3 regions of the Roseateles sp. SL47 genome follow, and region 3 is predicted to be linked to each of the others. Evidence: riboswitches for the same ligand, from Rfam matches in the RefSeq annotation. Region 3 holds a riboswitch; each other region holds the start of a gene.
The links. Region 3 has a riboswitch for cobalamin ahead of OU995_RS27085 (TonB-dependent receptor plug domain-containing protein). Riboswitches for the same ligand answer to the same signal wherever they lie in the genome.
Positions count from the first base shown of each region.

Region 1: it holds a riboswitch for cobalamin, as region 3 does, so the genes downstream of both, OU995_RS19205 (TonB-dependent receptor) here and OU995_RS27085 (TonB-dependent receptor plug domain-containing protein) in region 3, are expected to answer to the same signal.
Region 2: it holds a riboswitch for cobalamin, as region 3 does, so the genes downstream of both, OU995_RS05955 (TonB-dependent receptor domain-containing protein) here and OU995_RS27085 (TonB-dependent receptor plug domain-containing protein) in region 3, are expected to answer to the same signal.

Region 1 covers NZ_CP113068.1:4,422,881-4,430,549, reverse strand. The annotation lists gene OU995_RS19210 (hypothetical protein) at 1-1,472, opposite strand, end outside; cobalamin riboswitch at 1,641-1,892, shown strand; gene OU995_RS19205 (TonB-dependent receptor) at 2,009-4,201, shown strand; gene OU995_RS19200 (CPBP family intramembrane glutamic endopeptidase) at 4,238-5,050, opposite strand; gene OU995_RS19195 (O-acetylhomoserine aminocarboxypropyltransferase/cysteine synthase family protein) at 5,306-6,631, shown strand; gene OU995_RS19190 (hypothetical protein) at 6,721-7,188, opposite strand; gene OU995_RS19185 (ATP-binding protein) at 7,424-7,669, shown strand, end outside.
Region 2 covers NZ_CP113068.1:1,353,294-1,360,962, forward strand. The annotation lists gene OU995_RS05950 (pilus assembly protein) at 1-2,595, shown strand, start outside; gene OU995_RS05955 (TonB-dependent receptor domain-containing protein) at 2,713-4,644, opposite strand; cobalamin riboswitch at 4,731-4,977, opposite strand; gene ribA (GTP cyclohydrolase II) at 5,057-5,620, opposite strand; gene OU995_RS05965 (methyl-accepting chemotaxis protein) at 5,955-7,505, shown strand; gene OU995_RS05970 (peptide MFS transporter) at 7,561-7,669, opposite strand, start outside.
Region 3 covers NZ_CP113068.1:6,291,902-6,299,570, forward strand. The annotation lists gene OU995_RS27060 (ribose-phosphate pyrophosphokinase) at 1-665, shown strand, start outside; gene OU995_RS27065 (50S ribosomal protein L25/general stress protein Ctc) at 777-1,394, shown strand; partial or broken gene pth (aminoacyl-tRNA hydrolase) at 1,496-2,110, shown strand; gene OU995_RS27075 (hypothetical protein) at 2,433-3,074, shown strand; cobalamin riboswitch at 3,158-3,467, shown strand; gene OU995_RS27080 (hypothetical protein) at 3,622-3,903, opposite strand; gene OU995_RS27085 (TonB-dependent receptor plug domain-containing protein) at 3,920-5,656, shown strand; gene cobU (bifunctional adenosylcobinamide kinase/adenosylcobinamide-phosphate guanylyltransferase) at 5,723-6,280, shown strand; gene OU995_RS27095 (ABC transporter substrate-binding protein) at 6,469-7,422, shown strand; gene OU995_RS27100 (FecCD family ABC transporter permease) at 7,431-7,669, shown strand, end outside.

The DNA of each region.
Region 1 (7,669 bases), 1.9 Mb from region 3:
TTCGCTTGCGGGCCTGCGTCCTGATAGGGCACATAGCCCCATTGGTCCTTGGAGCCTGTGCTGCTGTAGGGCATGAATCCGAACAGCGGGGGGATCTGATCGTCCACCTTGATCTGGGTGCCAGGCAGCCAGCCGCCTGAGCCATCCGGAATGCCGTAGTCCGCCACGGCCAGGGCAGTCATGGAATTGACGCACGCAATGACGCGCTGGATGTCGCTGTAGGCCAGCATGCTCGCCACACCGGTGTTCTCCAGGCTGCCGCCATCCGCATAGCGGTTCACGGCCAGGTTGGCGGCGGGGCTAGCGACCGGCCACGAATCATAGGCAGGGATCAGGTCGTCCAGCGACGACAACGCCTGCAACGCCGCTTCGAGGTCGGGGTGGCCATTGGCCAGGAGCCTGGCCTGGGCCTGATGTCGAGCAGGCAGGTGTTGATCGATCCACTGATGCAGATGCGGATTGCGCAGGGCCAGATCCGTGTGGAACTTGGTTCGATCGTTCTGCCATTCCTTGATCTTTTCATGGACGTAGAAGGCGAACGCAGCGCTGCTGCAACCCATGATGTCGGTCAAGGACCACGGACGTTTCTGCCCCACCAACGCCTGGTTGTTGCGGCTGCCCAGGAAAATGGAGTTCACCGCGAAGGTCTCAATGCCACCACCACCCACCGGGAGCTCGTTGGCATCCGTGGCATCGGGGTGCCCCACCACGCCGCCAAAGAATCCGGTCGCCTGCACGGGAATCAAGGGCGCATCGGCCGCCGCGCTCGGGTTCTGGAGCATGCCCATGTTGCAGATCAGGAACGGCCGCTGGGTTCGTCCAGCCCCGGATGCAAACGTGTAGGTGGTGGTGTTGGCCAATGCTGGATTGTTTTCCCGGATTCGCGCCAGCGACGCTTCATTCGCCGTGAAGGTGTCGTTCGGCGCGTAGTTCTCGCCACTGGAGGCCAGTTGTTGAGGGTGAAGAATGTGGCTGGCAATCACCACCTGCCACAGGAGGTTGGCGGGCAGGGGATTGGCGGGATCCTCCCAGCGGGACAGGGCATAAAGCTCCAGCGCCGTGAGTGCGATGCCCTCGACCGAGAACATCTCCGAGGTCATGGCATAGCCCGCATTGCCCGGTGCGATGTCGCCAAGATCGATGGGATTCAGGGCGGACTGGTTGGCGTTGTAAACCCCCAGGAAATCGCGGTCACTGGTGCCGTCGGCGGGCAGGAACGCGTAGGGCACGCCTAGCCAGGAACCACCGGAGACACAGGAGAGGGCCGTTACCTGGGACAGGAGGCTTGCCCCGTTGAGCTGAAGATGGGAGAGGGCCCGCAGCTGTCCCATGGCCGCGCAGCAGGCCCGCGAACCGCCTCCGGACAGGCAGAGGCCCACGCCCGGCCTGGGGGTGTCGCTGGGTATGAATTGGCCCACTGACAGGGGCGGGGTGGGGGTGATGGCGGCTGTGGCGGTGTAGGTGCTCGTCATGTCGACCTCAGTGGATACGCGCCCCCCAATATCCCGGCGTTTTGACTGCCATGGAATCGGAAAAATGCTGAACTTGTCGCCTGTCTTGCTGTCCAGGGCCCATGGATGGGGGAGATGAAGGCTCGCTTACACTCCGCATCCGCCGACGGTGCCCTTTGAAGGGGCGGTCGGCGTCTTTCAGTCGAAGGTGCTTGACCGCTGGCCGGTCGGGTTAAACGGGAAACAGGTGCGCACGCTGTAGTGCAATGCCTGTGCTGCCCCCGCAACGGTCGGCGGTTGAAAGCGTCCTCAGATCGGTGTCCATCACCGGTAGCCACTGGGCCTCACGGCCTGGGAAGGTCAGGGCGCAGGGTCTGATTGCCTGGGTGCAACGGACTCAAGCCGCGAGCCCGGATACCGGCCTGCGACTGCTCCGGATGCTGCGGGGTGCGGCGCGCCGTCGAGGCTGCGCGCCCCATGCGCAGCCCGGGTCGCGCTCATTTCTCAGCATCAGCACCGACACGCCTGCGGGGACGCAGGTGGAAGGAATGATGAGAATGACGAGACTGAAGACACTGCCACGGATCTCCCCGTGGGCTCACGCTGCGAAAGCCCCTCATGGCGTGCGCATTCGCCCCAGCGTGCTGGCCGGCCTGCTCCTCACCAGCGCCTGTGCCTGGGCCGAGCCCGAAGCGGACAGCCCGGCGACCTCCAGCGCCGACACAACGGTGCAGAAACGCCTGGAGACGGTGCAAATCCAGGGGCGCCACTACGACAACGGCATCGGCAGCTCCGATGCGGCCTCCCAGGGGACCATCCGCGCTGAATTGCTCAAAAGCCGGCCCGCGCTGCGGCCGGGGGAAATTCTGGAGTTCGTGCCTGGGCTGATGGTGACCCAGCACAGCGGAGACGGCAAAGCCAACCAGTACTTTCTGCGCGGTTTCAATCTGGATCACGGCACCGACTTCGCCACCACGGTGAATGGCGTGCCGGTCAACATCCCCAGCCATGCGCATGGGCAGGGATATTCCGATCTGAACTTCCTGATTCCCGAACTGGTGGATCACATCGACTATCGGAAAGGCCCGTATTTCGCGCCCAATGGTGACTTCGCAGCGGCCGGGTCGGCGGACATCGTCTATCAACAGCGGATGGAGGCTCCCATGGTTTCGCTGGCCGGCGGGGAGGGGGGCTATCGAAGGGGCCTGGCGGCAGGCTCCGCTGACCTGGGGGCGGGTGTCCAGTGGCTGGGGGCGGTGGAGCTGATGCGCAATGACGGCCCCTGGACACTCGCGGAAGACCTGAATCGGCGCAACCTCGTGCTGAGTCTGTCCCGCCGTGCAGGGCTTGATCGCTGGAGCGTCAGCCTGATGGACTATCACGCGGACTGGCGCTCGACCGACCAGGTGCCGCAGCGCCTTATCGATGCCGGCACCTGGCAGGGGCGTCCGTTTGGCCGGTTTGATGCTGTCGACCCGAGTGATGGAGGTCGCACGCGGCGGACCAGCCTGTCGGCGGAGTGGGTGCACGATGAAGAGGGCCAACGCAGCCAGGTGGCGGTTTACGCCATGGACTATGAACTGGCCCTGTTCTCCAACTTCACCTACGCGCTGGAGCGGCCCGAGACCGGCGATCAGTCTTCCCAGCAGGATGACCGCCAGGTGTATGGGCTGCGGGCCAGCCATGCTGTGGACCACACGCTGGGCCACTGGCCAGCCCGGACCGAAGTGGGGCTGCAGGTGCGCCAGGACCGCGCCCGGGTGGGCCTGTTCCAGACCGAGGAGCGTGTGGTCACCGAAGTCACCCGCGAAGACCGGATCCGCGAGACGCTTGTGGGCCTCTACGGACAGACGAGCCTGGAGCTGTCGCCCTGGGCCCGCATGGTGGTGGGGGTCCGGGCGGACCAGGGGCGGTTCCGGGTGACCCCGATCGCCGGTGACGCCGCTGCTGGTGACGCCGCTGCTGGTGACGCCGCTGCTGGTGACGCCGCTGCTGGTAGTGCGCGCCAGACGCTGGCCTCTCCGAAATTCTCACTGGTGCTGGGGCCCTGGGCTCGCACCGAGGTCTTTCTGAACGCGGGGCGCGGATTCCATAGCAACGATGCCCGCGGCGTGACGGCGGCTGTGGATCCCGCACCGGGACTGGTGAAAGCCCGGGGCTATGAACTGGGGCTGCGCAGCGAATGGTGGCCGGGCTTGCAAAGCTCCCTGGCGCTGTGGAAGCTCGACTTCGATTCAGAGCTTGTCTATGTGGGGGACGCAGGCGCGACCGAGGCCAATCGCCCCAGCCGGCGACGGGGGATTGAATGGAACAACCGTTATGTGCCGGTGCCCTGGCTGTTGATTGACGCGGACTTCGCCTGGACGCATGCCCGTTTTGCCGATGCCGACCCTGCCGGCAATCGCATCCCGAATGCGGTCGATCAGGTGGCCACTCTGGGATTCACCCTGAGCGAGTTGGGCCCCTGGTCCACCAGCTTGAACTGGCGCTATCTTGGCAGCGCCGCGCTGGTGGAGGACAACAGCGTACGCTCCCACTCGTCACTGACGACCAATCTGCGTGTCAGCCGACGCTTTGGCCCCAAGACGGAGGTGTCGCTGGACGTGTTCAACCTGATGGATCGGAAGGTCAACGACATCGAATACTTCTATGAGTCTCGACTGCCGGGGGAAGCGGCGCCGGTGGCGGATCGGCATGTGCATCCGGCTGAGCCGCGCACGCTGCGGCTGACCCTGCGCCGCAGCTTCTGACTCACGCCGTGTACGGACGCACCGGCCCGGGCACGCTCAAGCAGCCTGCCTGGGCGGGCTCCACAAGCGCAGTACCTTCTGCAGTGCGAAAGCCCCTGCGGCGGCCAGCAACAGCGCAACCAGCCACGTGAGAGACGTGCTGCCAGCAGAGTCGTCTGCAGCCGATGTGTCGGTGCCACTGCTCAACAGATAGACGCTGGTGTTGAGCGCGGCGTGTAATGCCATGCAGGGCAGCAAAGAACGGCCCCGTTCATACAGCAGCCCCAGCAGCAGGCCGAGGAAGAAGGCCAGACAGAATTGATAGATGTTGAGGTGGGCCACGCCAAAGAAAAGGGCGGAGTAACCAATGGCCCGAGCGCGTGGATAGAGCTGGAGAAAGCCGCGCAGCAGCACACCCCGGAAGAACATCTCTTCCACCACCGGCGCCACCACACAGACCGCCAGGGCCATGGGCAGGGATTGGAAGTTCATGGCGCTGAACGTGGCCACTTCATAGGCAGACAGCGGCAGCAGGGACTGCAATGCGCTGATCAGCGTGGTGTCCAACAGCAGGATCAGCGGGGTGAGCAGGAGTACCGGCGGCACCACAAGCACCAGCGTGGGCAGCCACGGTGTGCCGCCCGGCTGGATCAGGTCGCGAAAGGCACAGCCCTGAAGGTGCATGGCCACGGAAATGACAATGCCGTTGCCCAGCACCGTCACCAGCACCGACATCTGCTCACCCGTAAGACCCAGGCTGTTGCGGGCGTCGTAGAACGCTGCACTGAGCAGATATTCCAAGACCAGGGTGGCCAGCAACAGCAGGGCGGCTTGCAGGGCGGTAGGGAACGGTGATCGATTGTTGTGCATGGGCGCTCTCAGGGCAGCTTCTCTCTGTGGGTCCGCGCTAGGGCGGCGGCAGAAGATAGCAGACCTGATGCGGCCAGCCGTGAGGTGCTGTGCATACGTCGGCTGCCCGGCGCCGGGATCCGGGATCCGGGATCCGGGATCCGCGGGATCCGGGCGGGCACGCGTCACCCAGCGCATGACCTCATGCGTAAAGCTGATTTGGCGGGCTGGAGGCGTCCCTTTAGCCTCTCACGATCCCCAACGCCGGAGCATCGAATGTCCCAGCCCGACTCGTCCACGCCAGTGTCCTCCTGGCGTTTCGAAACCCTCTCCATCCACGGTGGTTATTCCCCCGACCCCACGACCAAAGCCGTGGCCGTGCCCATCTACCAGACGGTGGCGTACGCCTTTGACAGCGCCCAGCATGGCGCCGATCTGTTCGATCTGAAGGTGCCGGGCAACATCTACAGCCGCATCATGAACCCCACCAATGACGTGCTGGAGAAACGGCTCGCGGCATTGGAAGGCGGCATTGGCGCGCTGGCCGTGGCGTCCGGGCAGGCGGCGGTGACCTATGCCATCCTGACCATCACCGAGGCCGGGGACAACATCGTCGCTTCCAGCGCCTTGTACGGCGGGACCTACAACCTGCTCGCCCACACGCTGCCGCAATATGGCGTGAAGGCGCGCTTTGCGGATTACCGGCAGCCCGAATCGTTCGGGGCGCTCATTGACGAGCACACCAAGGCCATCTTTGTGGAATCGCTGGGCAATCCGCAGGGCAATGTCACCGACATCGAGCGTATTGCCCAGATTGCGCATGCGCATGGCGTGCCGCTGATTGTGGACAACACCGTGCCGTCCCCCTACCTGAGCCGGCCCATCGAACATGGCGCGGACATCGTGGTGCATTCCCTCACCAAGTATCTGGGCGGCCATGGCACCAGCATCGGCGGGGCCATCGTGGATTCCGGCCGCTTTCCCTGGGCGCAGCACAAGGAACGCTTCAAGCGGCTGAATGAGCCGGACCCCAGCTATCACGGGGTGGTCTACACCGAGGCGCTTGGCCCTGCTGCCTACATCGGTCGGGCGCGCGTGGTGCCGCTGAGAAACACCGGTGCGGCGTTGTCACCGTTCAACGCCTTCCTGATTCTGCAGGGGATCGAGACCCTGGCGTTGCGTCTGGATCGCATCAGTGACAACGCGCTGGCGCTGGCCCGGCATCTGCAGCGCCATGCGCAGGTGAGCTGGGTCAACTATGCAGGCTTGGAGGACCATCCCGACCATGGGCTGGTCCGCAAGTACCTGTCGGGCAAGGCGTCCGGCATTGTCACGTTCGGCCTGAAAGGCCCGCAGGGGGAAGGGCGCGAGCGCGGCGCACGCTTCCTGGATGCCCTGCAGTTGTTCACCCGCCTGGTCAATATCGGCGACGTCCGTTCGCTGGCCACGCATCCCGCCTCGACCACACACCGGCAACTCTCGCCCACTGAACTGGACAAGGCCGGGGTCTCGGAAGACACGATTCGGCTGTCGGTCGGCATCGAGCACATCGATGACCTGGTGGCTGATCTCGATCAGGCGCTGGCGGCTGCGGCGTCTTGAGGTAGACGAGGCGCCATCAGCGCCTGCCGAGCGGCGGCGCTGAAGTGGGGCACAGGGTCAACGCAAGCGCAGCGCCTGTGCCCAGGCGCTCACTTCTGCGCGGTGAAGAGTGACAAGGCCGCTGCGCCCGCCAGCGCGCCCAACGGCCCCCCCACCACACCGCCGAAGATGCCCCCCGACAGGTCGGCCGCCGCAATCGGCACGGCCGAACGGGACGCACTGTCCTGACCAATGCTCAGGAACAGATGCATCATCGCGCTGGCGGACCGGCGCTCGGCGTTGTGCTGCTCGGTCGTCAGGCGGTCAATCAGGACCGGCGTGGTGGTGTCGGGCGCACCCAGCAGTTCAAAGATCTGCCGGATGGTCCGGTACTCGGCATGGTCAATCTGGCCGCTGTCCCGCAGCTTGATCAGCGCGCTGTCCAGCAGTTGCTGGCGGTCCTTCGTGCTGCCGTCAATCCAAGGCTGGAGCGCCGTCAGCAACTGGCCGTGAAGCGGTCCGGCCTTGTGGGCCAGGGCCAGATCGGACGTGGTGGATGCATGGGCGGTGAATGTCATGGCAAACCTCTTTCGTGGGATGGCGTGATCAACAAGAGCGTGCTTAGCTCTCCGCGTCTCGACGCTGAGGTCGTGTTGGCCTTGGCGGTCGGGGCGTGAGTTCAATGTTCCACACGGCCCCCGCCGCCGTCCTTAAGCGGTCCAAAGAATTCAAAAACCTGCAAGGCAAGGCGGCCGGCGGGTGCGGAAGTTCGATGTCGTACCGTGTCCGTCAGACGCGACCCTGGAGGCGCCGATGTCCGGCTTCGTCTTTGATGCCTGCGAGCTGAACCCTGAATTGCGCCAGTTGCTGATCGGTGGGGTGCCCGTGCCCTTAGGGTCCCGCGCGTTCGACGTGCTGTTGGCGCTGGTGGAGCGGGCCGGGCAATTGGTGACCAAGGAGGCCTTGTTGAACCTGGTCTGGCCGGGCGTGGTGGTGGAGGAAGCCAATGTGCAGGTGCAGATTTCGACGCTGCGCAAGCTGCTCGGGCCCCAGGTCATT
Region 2 (7,669 bases), 1.4 Mb from region 3:
GCCGACGGCTTCCCGGTGATCACCAGCTGGGGTGACCCCATCCTCTACTCCTGCCAGAAGAACTTCATTCTGGGCATCGGCGACGTCAACACCCATGCGGACCGCAATGTGCCTGGCGCCACTGGCAGTGCCGAACCGAGCCAGCCCTCGGCAGTGAAGGCCGACACCGCCCTGGATGCGGTGAAGTGGACCAACAAGGTCGGTGTGCTGCATGGTCTCGGGTCGTCCCTGGGCACCACCTCACCCTACAACAGCTGCTGCAACTACAACGGCGCGCTGATGGCGGGCATGGCTTACTACGCCAACACCCAGGACCTGCGCAGCGATCTGGACGGTACCCAGACCATCAAGACCTACTGGCTGGATGTGATGGAGTACCAGACCTACAAGAGCAACAACCAGTTCTACCTGGCCACCAAGTACGGCGGCTTCACCGTGCCGAGCGGCTGGGACGCCCTGGGCACCACCACCGACATTCCCCAGAGCTCCTGGCATTCCGGGGCCAGCACCGACGTGGTGGGCACCCAGCTGCGGCCGGACACCTACTACATCGCCTCCAAGGCGGACACGATGGTGAGCAGCCTCTCCAGCGCCTTTGCCAGCATTGCCACCGACATCGCCGCCTACACCTCGTCGTTTGACACGGCGTCCGACACGGTGGATAGCGGCAGTGCGTCCTACGCCAGCTCCTACGACTCCAGTGGCTGGACCGGCGATGTGACCGCCTACACCATCAACAGTGTGGCCACGCCCGTGACCTACACCCAGGCGTGGAAGTTCAGCGCCCAGTTGGCGGCGCAGATGGGCAGCGCCGGGACCGGCTGGGATACGGCGCGCTACATCGTCACCTGGAACCCCAGCAGCGGGGCGGGTGTGCCCTTCCGCACCGGCAGCCTGACCAGCACGCAGCTGAGCAACCTGGACCCCACCTGGACCACCAGCAGCGATGCCAGTGCCTATCTCAATTGGCTGCGGGGGGATCAAAGCCAGGAGCAGAACGCCACCGCTTCCAACAGCACCCGGGCCTACCGCACCCGCACCAGCACGGCGCTGGTGGGCGATATCGTCAACAGCGGCGTGGCGGTGCTGGGGCCGCCGGGGGCGCCTGGCAGCTATCTGACGGAAGCAGCCAACCCGGGCTACACCGCCCACTACAACACCTACAAGAGCCGCCCCAACCTCCTGGTGACCGGGGACAACAACGGTCTGGTGCATGTCATCAACGGCGCGCTGAGCGGCACCAGCGCAGGTCGTGAGCTGTTTGCCTTCATCCCCAACGCGCTGTTTGCCGGCCCCAACAACACACCCAGCGTGGATGGCCTCGCCTCCGTCGGCAATCCGGACTACACCCATCACTACATGGTGGATGCCAAACCGGCCGTGGGGGAGGTGGACTTCAAGAAGACCGCCGGCTCCTCGCTCACCAGCAACGACTGGCACAGCATCGCCGTGGGCGGGCTGGGCAAGGGCGGGCGCAGCATCTATGCGCTGGACCTCACCACTGCCAACGGCGTGGCGTCCGAGGCCAGTGCAGCCACGCGAGTGCTGTGGGAGTACACCGATTCGGACATGGGCTTCAGCTTCGGCACGCCGGTCATCACCAAGACCAACCAGTACGGCTGGGTGGTGATCGTTGGGTCCGGCATGAACAACAGCTCCGGCAAGGGCGCGTTCTACATCCTGAACGCGCGCACGGGGGCGCTGCTGCAGAAGGTGGCCCTGCCCACCACCGGTGGCACCGACGCGATCGACAACGGCACCACCGCCAGCCCGGCCAATCTGGCCTATTTGTCCACGTACTACCGCGACACGACCGACGGCACCATTGAATCGGTCTATGCGGGCGACATGAACGGCAACCTCTGGCGTCTGGACCTGACCGCCGCCAGCGGCACTTATCCGTCCCCGGTGAAGATTGCCAAGCTGACGAATTCCTCGGGCGTGGCGCTGCCCATCACCTCGGAGCCGACGCCCAATATCGATGCCAGCGGCCGCCGCTGGATCGGCGTGGGGACCGGCCAGTTGCTCAGCACGTCGGACCTCACCACCACCACGCTCAATCGCATCGTGGTGGTGCGGGATGGTTATGAAACCCGTTATGCCACCACGGCGGACCTGCCGTCCGGCGTGAGCTGGCCCTTCCTGCAAAACGGCACACGGTCGGATCTGCAGGACATCAGCACCACCACCGGCGCCTTGGCCACCGGCAAGGTGGGCTATGTGATCGACCTCTACACAGCCACCGGCACGGCCGGTTATCGGGTGGTGTATCCGGGGGACGGCTACTCCAACTACATGAGCTATTCCGCCATCCGTCCGAGCTCGACCAACGCCTGCAGTTCGTCCGGCGTCTCCACCACCTTCGACATCGACCTGTCCACCGGGACGGCCACACAGACGCAATACAACTTCGTCGTGACGTCCACCCGTTATGTGGAGACCGATGGGGTGGTGAAGCGGGTGGTGTCCGGCAAGCCGGCCACCACCACCAGCGCCAGCACCACCCAGGACGGCGACACCGCCAGCACGGTGGGCAGCTCGTCCAGCGGGAACAAGAAGGTGATCAACTGGCGGGAGATTCCGCTGCATGAGTAAGCAGCGGCCTGCCCGTCGGCTGTGTGACTGGCGCGGAGCGAGGCGCTTGGCCGGTGCCCCTTCGGTGGCGTCTCCACCAAACGCCGCGCCCATGCCGTCCCTGGTCGGGCCGGGGCGTCAGAAGCCCTTCATGTCGTAACGCAGGCCCACCCAGAACTGCCGGCCCAGGCCCTGATAGTCACGCACCGGCTGGACATCCCGGTCGGTGGCATTCAGCAGCTTGGTTTCCAGGCGCCACTGGGGCAGGAAGCGCCAGCTGGCCCGCAGGTCCAGCAGCGCATAGGCGCCCAGCGGTTCGACGAGGTCCGGACGGGCGCCGACCTCGGTCAGCGTGGCCCCCACGCTCCACACGCCGGGCGTGTAGTCCGCCGACAGGCTTTCCTGATGGGCGGCCCGGCGTGGCAGCCGGTCCCCGGTGAGGCGATCGCGGGCATCCAGGAAGTCCACCGTGGCCTGCAGGCTCAGGTCGCCGATGCGGTGCCCGCCCAGCAGGCTCACGCCCTTGATCAACGCCCGCGAAACATTGTTGGCGCAGCCGAAGTAGCCATCCGGGCAGGAGGTGCCGGTGCTGTCGCTGTCGTAGCCGATCAGGTTGCGCACCTTGTTGCGATAGACCGTGGCCGAGGCCGTGCTGCTGCCAGACACCCAATTCAGCCCCAGTTCCACGCTGCGGCCCTGCTCCGGCTTGAGGGTGCTGACGCCGTAACCGGGGTAGTAGAGGTCGTTGAAGGTGGGCGCGCGGAAGCTGGTGCCGGCCAGGGCCCGCAACTTCAGCGTCGAGCTCAGCGCATAACTGGCGCCCAGGCCGCCCGTGGTGTGGGTACCGTAGGCCGAGTTGTCGTCGCTGCGCAGGCTGGCTTCCACCGACGCGGGGCCGAAACCGCCGGTATAGCCGGCGAAGTAGCCGTTGTTGGTGCGCTCCGGGGCATCGGCATACACGTCCCCCATCACCTTTTCTGCCACCCGCTCATAACCGAGCACCACCTGCTGGCCGGGGGCCAGTTGCAGTGCGTTTTGCCAGGTGAACTGATTGCGGTCGGTTTCGTAGCGGGCCAGCACCGTGCCGCCGCTGCGCGAGTCGTCGGTGTTGCGGGCCAGTTGCAGCGAGGTGGTCCACATCGGGTTGATCACACCACGATAGTCGGCCGCCACCTGGCGCGTTTCCAGGTGATTGCGGAAATCCGGCGTGTTGTCCGGCAGGTAGTCCGGGGCCAGGTATTCGCTGCTGTCGTACTGGTTGTTCAGCCGGCTCTGGGTGGCACTGATGCCGATGCGATGGCCCTCCAGCGGCGTGAAGCCCAGGCGGGCGCTGGCCACGGTGCGGCGGAACCCGTCGTCGTCGGGGTTGTAGTTGCCGTAGGCGTCGTTGGGGCGCACGGCAGACACCCCGCGGGAACTGTCATGGGCCAGGCTGGCGGCATAGTCGAAACCGCCCTGGGCGCCGCTGATGGCGATGTCGCTCTCGCGCGAGCGGTAGTCCCCCACGGCCACGTGGGCGGTGAGGTTCAGGGGGCCGCGTCCCTTTTTGGTGAAGATCTGGATCACGCCGCCGACGGCGTCCGCCCCATACAGGCCGGAGGCGGGACCTCGCAGCACCTCGATGTGGTCGATCTCGCTCAGGCTCATCGATTCAAAGGCGGCCTGGCCCAGGGTGGCGGAACCGACCCGCACGCCGTCAATCATCACCACGGTGCTGCTGGTGGTGGTGCCGCGCAGCAGGTAGCCGGAACTCTGGCCGGGGCCGCCGGTACGGGTGATCTGCAGGCCGGCGTAACGGCGCAGGGCGTCTTCCACCGAAGCGGCGCCGCTGTCGCGCAGCGTGTCGGCGCCAATCAGCACCACATCGGCCACGCTGTCCTTCAGCGGCTGGGCCTCGCGGGTGCCCACCACGATGACGGGTTGCAGGGGGGATGTGCCGGATGCGGCGGGCGCGGAGGTCTGTGCGAACAGCGGTGCCGAAGCGGCCGGGACGAGCAGGGACAGGGCCATGACGCGAGGCAGCGCCAGGGACAGGGCGCGAGGGAGCGCGCGCAGGGAGGGATGTGTCATGCAGCGAAGGAGTACAGCAGGGCGCACGGTGGCCGCTTCCCCGCGGCCGGATGCGAACATGGCCCCGCGCACCGGATGCACCGGATGCGTCAGGGCCTCCTGTTGGCCGGTATCCGGGCTGGCAGACGCCTCACCATCGCGGCCTTCCCAGAGCATGACTCCAGTGGCCAGGGACGACGGCGGCGCGACCACCAGGGGCGCGCGGTCTGCTTACCGTTGCGGGGGCAGCTCAGGTTGGGGCTGGCGCGGGTGCGGCCTGGAGCCCTTCCTGATTCCCGTTGAACTGCGCCGGCCGGACAGCCGGGCGCGAGCACCAACGGGCGCGATGATAGCGAGGCCGTGGCCGGACCGATGTGGCGCGGGCGCCACCGCAGCCCCCCAAGGCGAGGCTTACGCCGGCCTCATTCCAGCCTCATTCCAGGTAATGGCCCATGCGCTTGCGCTTGGTTTCCAGGTAGCGCTCGTTGTGGGGATTGGGCGCAATGCGGATGGGCACCAGCGCCTCGACCTCGATGCCGCCCTTCACCAGGGCATCCACTTTCTGTGGATTGTTGGTGATCAGGCGCACGCTGCTGATGCCCAACATGCAGAGGATGTCGATGGCATCGGCATAGTCGCGGGCATCTTCGGCGTGGCCCAGCTGCAGGTTGGCATCGATGGTGTCCACACCGGCTTCCTGCAGGGCGTAGGCGCGCAGCTTTTCCACCAGGCCGATGCCCCGGCCCTCATGGCCGCGCATGTAGATGACCACGCCGCCTTCTTCCTTGGAGATGAGCTCCAGCGCGGCATGCAGTTGCGGGCCGCAGTCGCAGCGCAGGGACTGGAAGACATCACCGGTGAGGCATTCACTGTGCAGGCGAAGCAGACCGCCACGGGCCTTGAGCGGGCCGGCCGACAACACCAGGTGCTCCGACCCGGTGGTGGGGCTGCGGAAGGCACGGGCCTGGAAATCGCCCATCGGGGACGGCAACTGCACCACTTCCCACTCCTGCGCTCCCTGGGAGCCCAAGGGGATTTTTTCACAGTGATTCACAACAGCCATCGTCCTAACCCAATTCCATCGTCACAGCGGCCCGGCAGATCAATGCCGGAAAACCCAGCAATTTAACTCTTATCAGCGTACACCTGCCGTCAAGGGGGTACTTGTGTCCGGCGCGGGCCGGTGGTTTTTGAAGGCACTGGCGACCCAGCACCGGAGAAGCAGTCCTGCCTCCTTGCCCCGCATTGTCGCGGCTTGGTGAGTCTGGTTGAGGATGCCGTCCGGCCAGGCCTGTGGTAGCTTGGGCACTCCAACTCCGGGGAGTGCTGACATGCGTCTGCTGTCCGATCTGCGCGTAGGGGTTCGATTGGGGCTGGGGTTTACCTTGCTTCTCTTGCTCATGCTGGGCATGGGCATCTTTTCGGTGACTCGTGTTGGAGATGTCCATGAGAAGGTCGAAGACCTGGCGACCAACTGGTTGCCGAGCACCCAGCAGCTGGGCGCCATCAACGAGGCGCTGAACCAGGTGCGCCGCGCGGAACTGCAGATGCTGCTGGGCGGCGATGCCAAGGCTTTGAAGGACGAGTCCGCGCGGATGGACACCCAGTGGGGCAAGATGCCCGATCTGATTAAGCGTTATGACGCCCGGGTCAGCAGCCCGGAAGAGCGTGCCGTGTTCGACGGCTTGCAGAAGCAGATCGCGCAGTATCGCGAGGTGCAGAACCGGCTGGTTAGCCTGTTGACGGCGGGCGAACGGGAGCAGGCCATGGTGTTGCAGCGCAGCGACTCCCGGACTGCCTTTCGCAGCACCACGGAATCGCTCAACAAGCTGGTGAAGATCAATGGTGATGGCGCCGAAGACGCCCATCAGCTGGCCCTGAGCAGCTATCGATCGGTGCTGTGGGCCATCTGGATCATGGTGGCGGTGGCGATCGGGCTGGGGGCCGCGATTGGCTGGGTGCTGACCCGGTCCCTGACGCATCCTTTGCGGGAGGCTTCCCAGACCGCCGACCGGATTGCCAATGGGGACCTCACCCGTGTGGCGCTGGCCACTCGCCACGACGAACTGGGCGATCTGCTGCGGGCCCTGGGCCGTATGCGGGAGGCCTTGCATCAGTCGGTGTCGGCCGTGCGGGACAGTGCCGACCAGATCGCCGAGGCCAGCCGGGAGGTGGCGGTGGGCAGCACTGACCTGTCCGCGCGCACCGAGCAGACAGCCTCCAACCTGGAGGAAACCTCGGCGGCCATGCATCAGCTCACCGATTCGGCCCGGCAGAGCGCCTCCTCCGCCCAGGAGGCCCGCAGCCTGGCCCATGAAGCGGCCAGCGTGGCCCAGCAGGGCGGGCAGATGGTGGGCCAGGTGGTGCAGACGATGGATGGCATCCAGCAGTCCTCCCGCCGCATTGCCGACATCATCGGCGTGATCGACGGGATTGCCTTCCAGACCAACATCCTGGCGCTGAATGCGGCGGTGGAAGCCGCGCGGGCCGGCGAGCAGGGGCGGGGCTTTGCGGTGGTGGCCGGCGAAGTCCGCACCTTGGCCCAGCGCAGCGCGCAGGCGGCCCGGGAAATCAAATCGCTGATCACCACCTCGGTGGAGCAGGTGGAAAGTGGCAGCCGCATCGTGGGCCATACCGGCCAGACCATGTCTCAGCTGGTGCAGGCGGTGGACCGGGTGAGCCAGCTGATCAGCGAGATCGCCGGCACGGTGGGCAACCAGACGCAAAGTCTGTCTGAAGTGAACGCTGCGGTCACCCAGCTCGATGGCATGACGCAGCAGAACGCCGCATTGGTGGAGCAATCCGCTGCGGCCGCCGAATCGCTCAAGGATCAGGCGGCACGCCTGGCCGAAGTGGTCGGGCGCTTTCGGCTCGCGGGCTGACGAAAAAAAAACCCGGCCGGGGCCGGGTTTGGACGGTGCAGAGGTCGGGCGCTGATCAGCGCACGCCGTGCATCAGCTTCTTCATCCACGGATTCAGCAACATCAGCAGCACGCCGGCGCAGATCGGAATCAGGGTGAAGATCAGGAAGAAGATCGACATCGAG
Region 3 (7,669 bases):
GTCGTCCCCGCAGCACTCGTGTGCCCATCTCGGCCAAGGTCGTGGCCAACCTGCTGGAAACCGTCGGCGTCGAGCGCGTGCTCACGATGGACCTGCACGCCGACCAGATCCAGGGCTTCTTCGACATCCCGGTGGACAACATCTACGCCTCGCCGGTGCTGCTGTCCGACCTGAAGGCCCGCAATTACGAGAACCTGGTGGTGGTGAGCCCGGACGTGGGTGGCGTGGTCCGTGCGCGTGCGCTGGCCAAGCAACTCGGTTGCGACCTGGCCATCATCGACAAGCGCCGTCCCGCCGCCAACGTGTCCGAAGTGATGCACGTCATCGGTGACATCGACGGCCGCAACTGCGTGATCATGGACGACATGATCGACACCGCCGGCACGCTGGTGAAGGCGGCCGAAGTCCTGAAGGACCGCGGCGCCAAGCGCGTGTTTGCATATTGCACTCATCCCATCCTGTCCGGCCCGGCCATCGAGCGCATCTCCAGCTCGCAGCTGGACGAGGTCGTGATCAGCAACACCATTCCCCTGTCGGAGGCCGCCAAGGCCTGCGGCAAGATCCGTCAGCTGTCTGTTGCCTTCCTGTTCGCTGAAACCATCCGTCGTATTTCGGACGGTGAGTCGGTGACCTCGCTGTTCTCCGAACAGAACAACAACTTCTGATCTGCAGAGTTCTGGTGAGTGCCCACTGGCAGTCACCAAGCAAGAAGGCGCCTGGTCGCGGGGCCTTCAACCGGAATGCCATGGGGGCATTTCGTCACATTGGAGCAAGTTATGAAATTCGTCGCTTTTGAGCGCAAGCTGCAGGGGACCGGAGCGAGCCGCCGCCTGCGTCACGCCGGCAAGGTGCCCGGTATTGTGTACGGTGCTGGTGAGCCCGCTTCCATCGAGCTGGACCACAACGCCCTGTTCCACGCCCTGAAGAAGGAAGCTTTCCACAGCTCCCTGCTGGACATGGAACTGAACGGCGCCACCACCAAGGTGCTGCTGCGTGACTACCAGATGCACCCGTACAAGCAGCAAGTGCTGCACGTGGACTTCCAGCGCGTGGACGCCACCACCAAGATCACCAAGAAGGTGCCGCTGCACTTCGTGGGTGAAGCCGAATCGCCGGCTGTGAAGACCGACAAGGGCACCGTGAACCACGTGGTGACCGAGCTGGAAATCACCTGCCTGGCCCAGCAGCTGCCCGAGTTCATCGAAGTTGACCTGAGCAACCTGACCATGGGTCACTCGGTGCACGTGAACGACCTGAAGCTGGCCAACCACATCAAGATCGTCACCCACGGCAAGCCGAACCCCGTGATCGCCACGCCGGTGCCGCCGGTGGTGGAAGAGATCGTGGTCGCCGCAGCTCCGGCTCCGGAAGCCAAGGGCAAGAAGAAGAAGTAATCTTCTTGCGGTTCCCCCCAAGGGAACGCCCTCTTCAGAGGGCAGCAGAGGCCCCGCTCAGCGGGGCCTTTTTCATGCCCGCTCCACTCGATAATCACCCCATGATTCGACTCTTTGTTGGCCTGGGCAATCCCGGCACCGAATACGAAGACACCCGCCACAACGCCGGGTTCTGGTGGATCGACACGCTGGCACGCGGCCTCGGGGCCACGCTGCAGGCGGACCGCAACTACCACGGCCTGGTGGCCCGGGTGAACAACGCGCCGGGCGCGGCCGGTCCCATCTGGCTGCTGCAACCGATGACCTACATGAATCTGTCGGGCAAGTCGGTGGCGGCCTTGGCCCGATTCTTCAAGATCGCCCCCGAGCAGATCCTCGCCATCCATGACGAGCTGGACATCCCCCCGGGCGAGATGAAGTTCAAGCAAGGCGGCGGCAACGGGGGCCACAACGGCTTGAAGGACATGCAGGCGCAACTGGGCTCGCCCAACTTCTGGCGCCTGCGGCTGGGCATCGGTCATCCGGGCCACAAGGCAGAGGTGGCCAACTATGTGCTGCGCAAGCCCCCGCTGGCCGAACGGCAGTTGATCGACGACTGCATCGGCAAGTCCATGGAGGCGCTGCCCTACATGCTGCAAGGCGAGTTGGCCAAGGCGCTCACCAAGATCCATGCCAAACCGCCGCGGCCGAAGCCGCCGCGGCCGGAACCGGGCGCTGGCAAGGAATCTGGCGCTGGCAAGGGCTCGGACACCAGCCAAGCATCAGCGGCTGAGAAGGCATCGGGGGGGGACAAGGCGCTCGGCGCCGCGAGGGGATCCCATACTGGTCAGGCATCGGACGACCATAAGGGCGACCATAAGGGCGACCCCAAGGTCAACAACAAGGGTGACCACATGGCCGGCCACCAGGCCGAAAGCCAGGCTCAAAGCCAAGCCCAGAGCCAAGCCGAAAACCAAGCCGACAGCCAGGCCGAGCACCAGGCCGACCACCGGGGCGACCACCGGGGCGAAAAGCCAGGCCCACACAGCGTCTGACGCCATGCGCCCCACCCGTCTCTTCCTGACCGCCCTGCTGTCCGCAGCCTTGCTGGGCGCACCAGGGGCGGGGTGGGCGCAGGACCGGACCCAACGCTACTACCGCTGCGGCCCCAAAGGCCAGGACTTGCGCGACACCCCCTGCCCGGCCGGTGCGGCTGGCAGCGCGGTTGATCTGCCGGAAGACACGGTCACGCCCGATCAAGTGCGTGCGGCTCGTCAGCGCACTCAGCAGGAAGCCAGAGACCTGGACACGCTGCAGCGGGCCCGGGAGAAATCCGATGCGCAGGCGCGCACGGGGGCGGCGGGCATCAACGGGCTGAGCACCTTGCGGCCCAGCGCTGAACCAGCGTCGCGTCAGGCGCGGGACAAACCCAAGCCCAAGCCGCCGAAGGGGCCGGCAGCGCCGAAGCCCCCAAAGCAGCCGAAGCCGCCCAAAGAGCCCAAAGAGCCCAAAGAGCCCAAAGAGCCTAAGGAGTCTAAAGCCCCCAAGGCACCAAAAGCTCCCAAGACCCAGGAGTCGCAAAACGGGGCTCAGGCGTCCGACCCGCCCAAGCAGTCAGTTGGCGCCAGCAAACCCAAGGCACCCAAGAGCCCAAGGCGACCCAAAAATCCCGAGGCACTGGCGGAGGGCCAAGCACCGTAGCACCCGGTCCCAAGCCTCTACCTCTGCCTCTGCCTCTGCCTCTTCCTATTCCTCTGCCACTGTCCAGCCCCGACCCCCTGCCCGTTAGAATGCGCCTTGTTGGTGCTCGTGCAGGCATTGCGCCTGTGCAGTTAAACGGGAATCAGGAAGCCGATGCTCCATCGGAGCGTCAGCCAACCTGAGCTGTCCCCGCAACGGTAAGTGGCCGCCGGCCCTGCCGATCACAGGCACGCGTTGTGGCCGCCCTTTCTTGATGACGGGGCCTCTGGCCCGACGCGGGTCTGTGCTCAGCCTCCGGCACTGTCTGTCCTCATGTCCACTGGTGCTCGCACTGGGAAGGACGCAGGCATCGCGCCACCAGCCCGGATACCGGCCAACAGGAGGCCAGTTGCGCAAGCGGCTGGCCGTGTCACGGGTGCCTGCGGGGAAGCTGGCGTCCGTATCGCCTGCTGATTGCCTACATGTCCCGCTGTTTCCTGAGCGTCCGGCCCCGCGCCCGCTCGCTGCTTGCGCTTGCCCCTCTCACACTGGGCTGCACGCTGGCCGCTCATGCGCTCGCCGCTGACACGTCTGCTGCAGCTTCTGCGGTAGCCACCTCGGCTGTTTCGACAGCGGCTTCTAATGCGGCTTCTAATGCCGCTTCCTCGGCTGCTTCCACTGCTACTTCAACTGCTGCTTCTACTGCCGCCTCCATTTCGGCTCCCACCGTTGCTACGACAGCAGCTGTTGACGCCACACCGACCGACGTCGCCGCGAACGCCTCCCGCTCCACGAACACCACCTTGCCGCTTGCATCGCCGTCCCACAAGCTCGACGAAGTCACCGTCACCGGCTCCCGAAGCCCCATGCGCCTGGCCGATGTGCTGGGGGACCTGACCCTGATCAGCCGCGCCGACATCGAGAAGCAGGGCTATGGAAGCCTGCCGGATCTGCTGCGCAATGTGGCCGGCATAGAAATGACCCGCAACGGCAGCGCTGGCGCCAACACCAGCCTCTTTGTGCGCGGCGCCGAAACCCGTCACACCGTGGTGTTGATCGACGGCGTACGCATCGACTCCCAATCCACCGGCGGCGCGGACTGGCAGAACATTCCCCTGTCTCAGATCGACCGGGTCGAAGTACTCAAGGGCCCCGCCAGCGCCTTGTATGGCTCCGACGCCATCGGCGGCGTGGTGCAGATCTTCACCCGCCGCGGCAATGGCCGCACGCAGGTGGAACTGGGCATCGGTGCCGGCAACCTGGGCACCAGCCGAGCGGATGCCAGCATCACCGGGGGCACCCGCCAGTTCGACTATGCCGCCACCCTGGCGGTGGACCGCGGCACCGGCTTCAACAACTATGTACGCACCGGCACCAGCAGCTCCAATCCGGACAAGGACGGCTGGCGCAACTACAGCGGCAGCCTGCGGCTGGGCGGACAACTCAGCGCCGACCATCGCCTGGAGGCCGTGGCCTTCAAGAGCCGCACCAACAGCGCTTACGACGCCAGCAAAACGGCGGACGACCGCAACATCACCACCACCGAAGCCGGCCGCCTGGCCTGGACCGGGCAATGGTCGACCGCCCTCTCCACCGAGCTGAGCCTGTCCGAATCCCGTTCCGAGCTTGAAACCAAGCCGACGTCCCTCTACCTCACCCAGACCCGGCTGCGCACCGCCACACTGCAGAGCTTCTACCGGCTGGACGAGCATCAGCAGATCAACGCCCTGCTGGAACGGCGTGAAGACCGTTTGGTCAACGGCAGTCTGGTCCGCCAGGGCAAGGACACCCGCAGCGACAACGCCGTAGGCCTGAGCTATCTGCTCACCGCAGGCGCCGCCAGCCTGCAGGTGCATGGCCGGCATGACGATGACCAGCAGTTCGGCGGCGCCAACACCGGCACGCTGGCGGCGGGTTATCGGTTGGGCGCCGGCTGGCGGGCCACCGCTTCGGCCGGCAACGCCTTCCGCGCGCCCACGCTCTACCAGCGCGGCAGCATCTATGGTCCGGACCTCAGCCAGCCCGGCGTGGAGGCCCTGCGTCCCGAGCGGGCCCACAGCGGGGAACTGGGCCTTCACTGGTCCGACGACCGTTACGACCTCGGCATCACCACCTACCGCAACAAGGTGCGCGACCTGATCGCCTTTGGTGCGGCCGGCACCTGCCCCTCGAGCACCGGCTGTTATGGCAACGTCTCCCGCGCCACGCTGCGTGGCACCAGCCTGAAGGCCGGCGCCCAGCTCGGCATGGTGCATCTCAGCGGACATCTGGATTTCAGCGACCCGACCGACGACAGCACCGGCAACACCCTCATCCGCCGCGCACGCCGCTTCGGCAGCCTGCGGGCCGACACCCAACTGGCCGCATGGACCCTGGGCGCGACCTTGCAGGCGTCCGGTAAGCGCTGGAATGACGCCACCAACAAGACGCGTCTGGGCGGATATGGGCTCGTGAATCTCGACGTGCAACGCAGCATCACCCGGGACTGGCGGGTGCAGTTGAACATCGACAATGCCTTCAACCGCAGCTACCAGACAACCACCTACTACGCCCAGGCGCCACGCACCTGGATGCTGACCCTTCGGTATGCGCCTTCGTTCTGACTTCCACATCCCCACTGCACCGTGCCGGATTCCGGCCCGACAGCGGTAAGCCCAAGGACCTCTCTCATGGCGGCACATCAGCTCATCGTCGGCGGCCAGCGCAGCGGCAAGTCGCGGCAGGCCGAGCGGCTGGCGCAACGGTGGCTGGCCACGCCCGGTCACCAGGTCAGCATCATCGCCACCGCATTGGCCCATGACGAGGAGATGCGGCAGCGCATCGCACACCATCAGGCGGAGCGGCCCAAGGGCTTTGAAACGCTGGAGGAGCCCTTGCAGTTGAGCGAGGCCCTGCGGCAGCACGCCTCTCCCCGTCGCCTGTTGGTGGTGGACTGCCTGACGCTGTGGCTCACCAACTGGCTGATGCCGATGACCGGCGAGCCGCGCCTGGAGGACTGGCGCACCGAATGCGCCGCCTTGCAGCAGTTGCTGCCCTCCCTGTCTTCGCCGGTGATTTTTGTCTCCAACGAAGTGGGCTGGGGTGTGATGCCCATGGGGCGTGAGGTGCGGGCCTATGTGGATGAACTCGGCCGCCTCAACCAGCTGGTGGCACGCCAGTGCGCCGAACTGACCCTGATGGTGGCCGGCCAGCCTTGGACACGGCCGGTGGTGAAGGACAAGGAATGAAGCGTTTGTGTGATTGGCCGATGATGGCGACATCGATCCCGGCCTGCGCCGGGGTGCGGCCCCATGGGATTGCACAGGTGCTCCGAGGGATGCTCCAACGGGCCTTCCGACTCGTGCTCCTTCCACCAATTTCTCAGTCGATCGATGAGCGGATTCGTCAGCGGGTGAGCCCTCGGATCAGTCAGCGCATGACTCAGCGCATCCCGCAGTGGATCACCCAGGCGACGCCAGTTGCGCTGACAGGGGTCCTCGCCTGCCTGGTCGGCACCGCCGTCCACGCCGCGCCCATCACCCTCAAGGACGATCGCGGCAGCACCGTCACGCTGCCGGACACTCCCCGGCGCATCATCAGCCTGCTGCCTTCCCTCACCGAGACGGTCTGCGAGCTGGGCGACTGCGACAAGCTGGTGGGCGTCGACCGCTATTCCAACCACCCCGCCCGCACCCAGGCGCTGCCCAAGCTCGGTGGCCTGGACGACACCAGCATCGAGATGCTGGTCTCCCTGAAGCCGGACGTGGTGCTGCTGGGGGTGTCAGCCCGCGTGATCGATCGACTGGAGTCGCTGGGGCTGAAGGTCGTGGCGCTGGAACCCAGGAGCATGGCCGATGTGCAGCGCGTGCTGGGCAAGGTGGGCCAGGTGCTCAACCGGCCGGAAGAGGCGCGCCGCCTTTGGAACCGCATCGATGGCCATATTGCCCAGAGCGCCGCCACCCTGCCCCCAGCCGCACGCGGGCTGAGCGTGTATTACGAAGTGGACGCCGGCCCCTACGGCGCTGGCAGCAATTCCTTCATCGGTGAGATCCTCACCCGCCTGGGCGCCCGCAACATCCTGCCTCCGGAACTGGGGCCCTTCCCCAAGCTGAATCCTGAATTCATCGTCCGCGCCGATCCGCAGGTGATCATGATCGGGCAGCGCAATGCGCTGGGTCTGCCACAACGCCCGGGCTGGGCAGGCATTCGCGCGGTGAAGCAGCAGCGCATCTGCGTCTGGGTGCCGGCGGAATCGGATGTGCTGGTGCGCCCCGGCCCCCGCATGTCAGAAGCCGCCGCCCTGATGGCCCGCTGTCTGCGGGACGCTGCAGCCGGCCCGGTGGCCTGGCCCTCGGTGCCCTTCAATGCACCGCCCGGAGGCATGCGCTGATGCCTCCGATGAGCACCCGCACCACCATCCAGCTGGCGGCCCTCCTCCTGCTGGGGGCGGTGCTGCTGGGCCTCGGCCTGGCGGTTGGCAGCACGGGCTGGAGCCCCTGGTTCGGTGCGCATCAGGGCTGGCCGGATGAGACGATGCGCCAGATCCTCTGGGACATCCGCGCCCCTCGTTCCATCGGTGCCTGGCTGGCTGGCGCGCTGCTGGCGCTGGCGGGCGCCATGGCCCAGGGCCTGTTTCG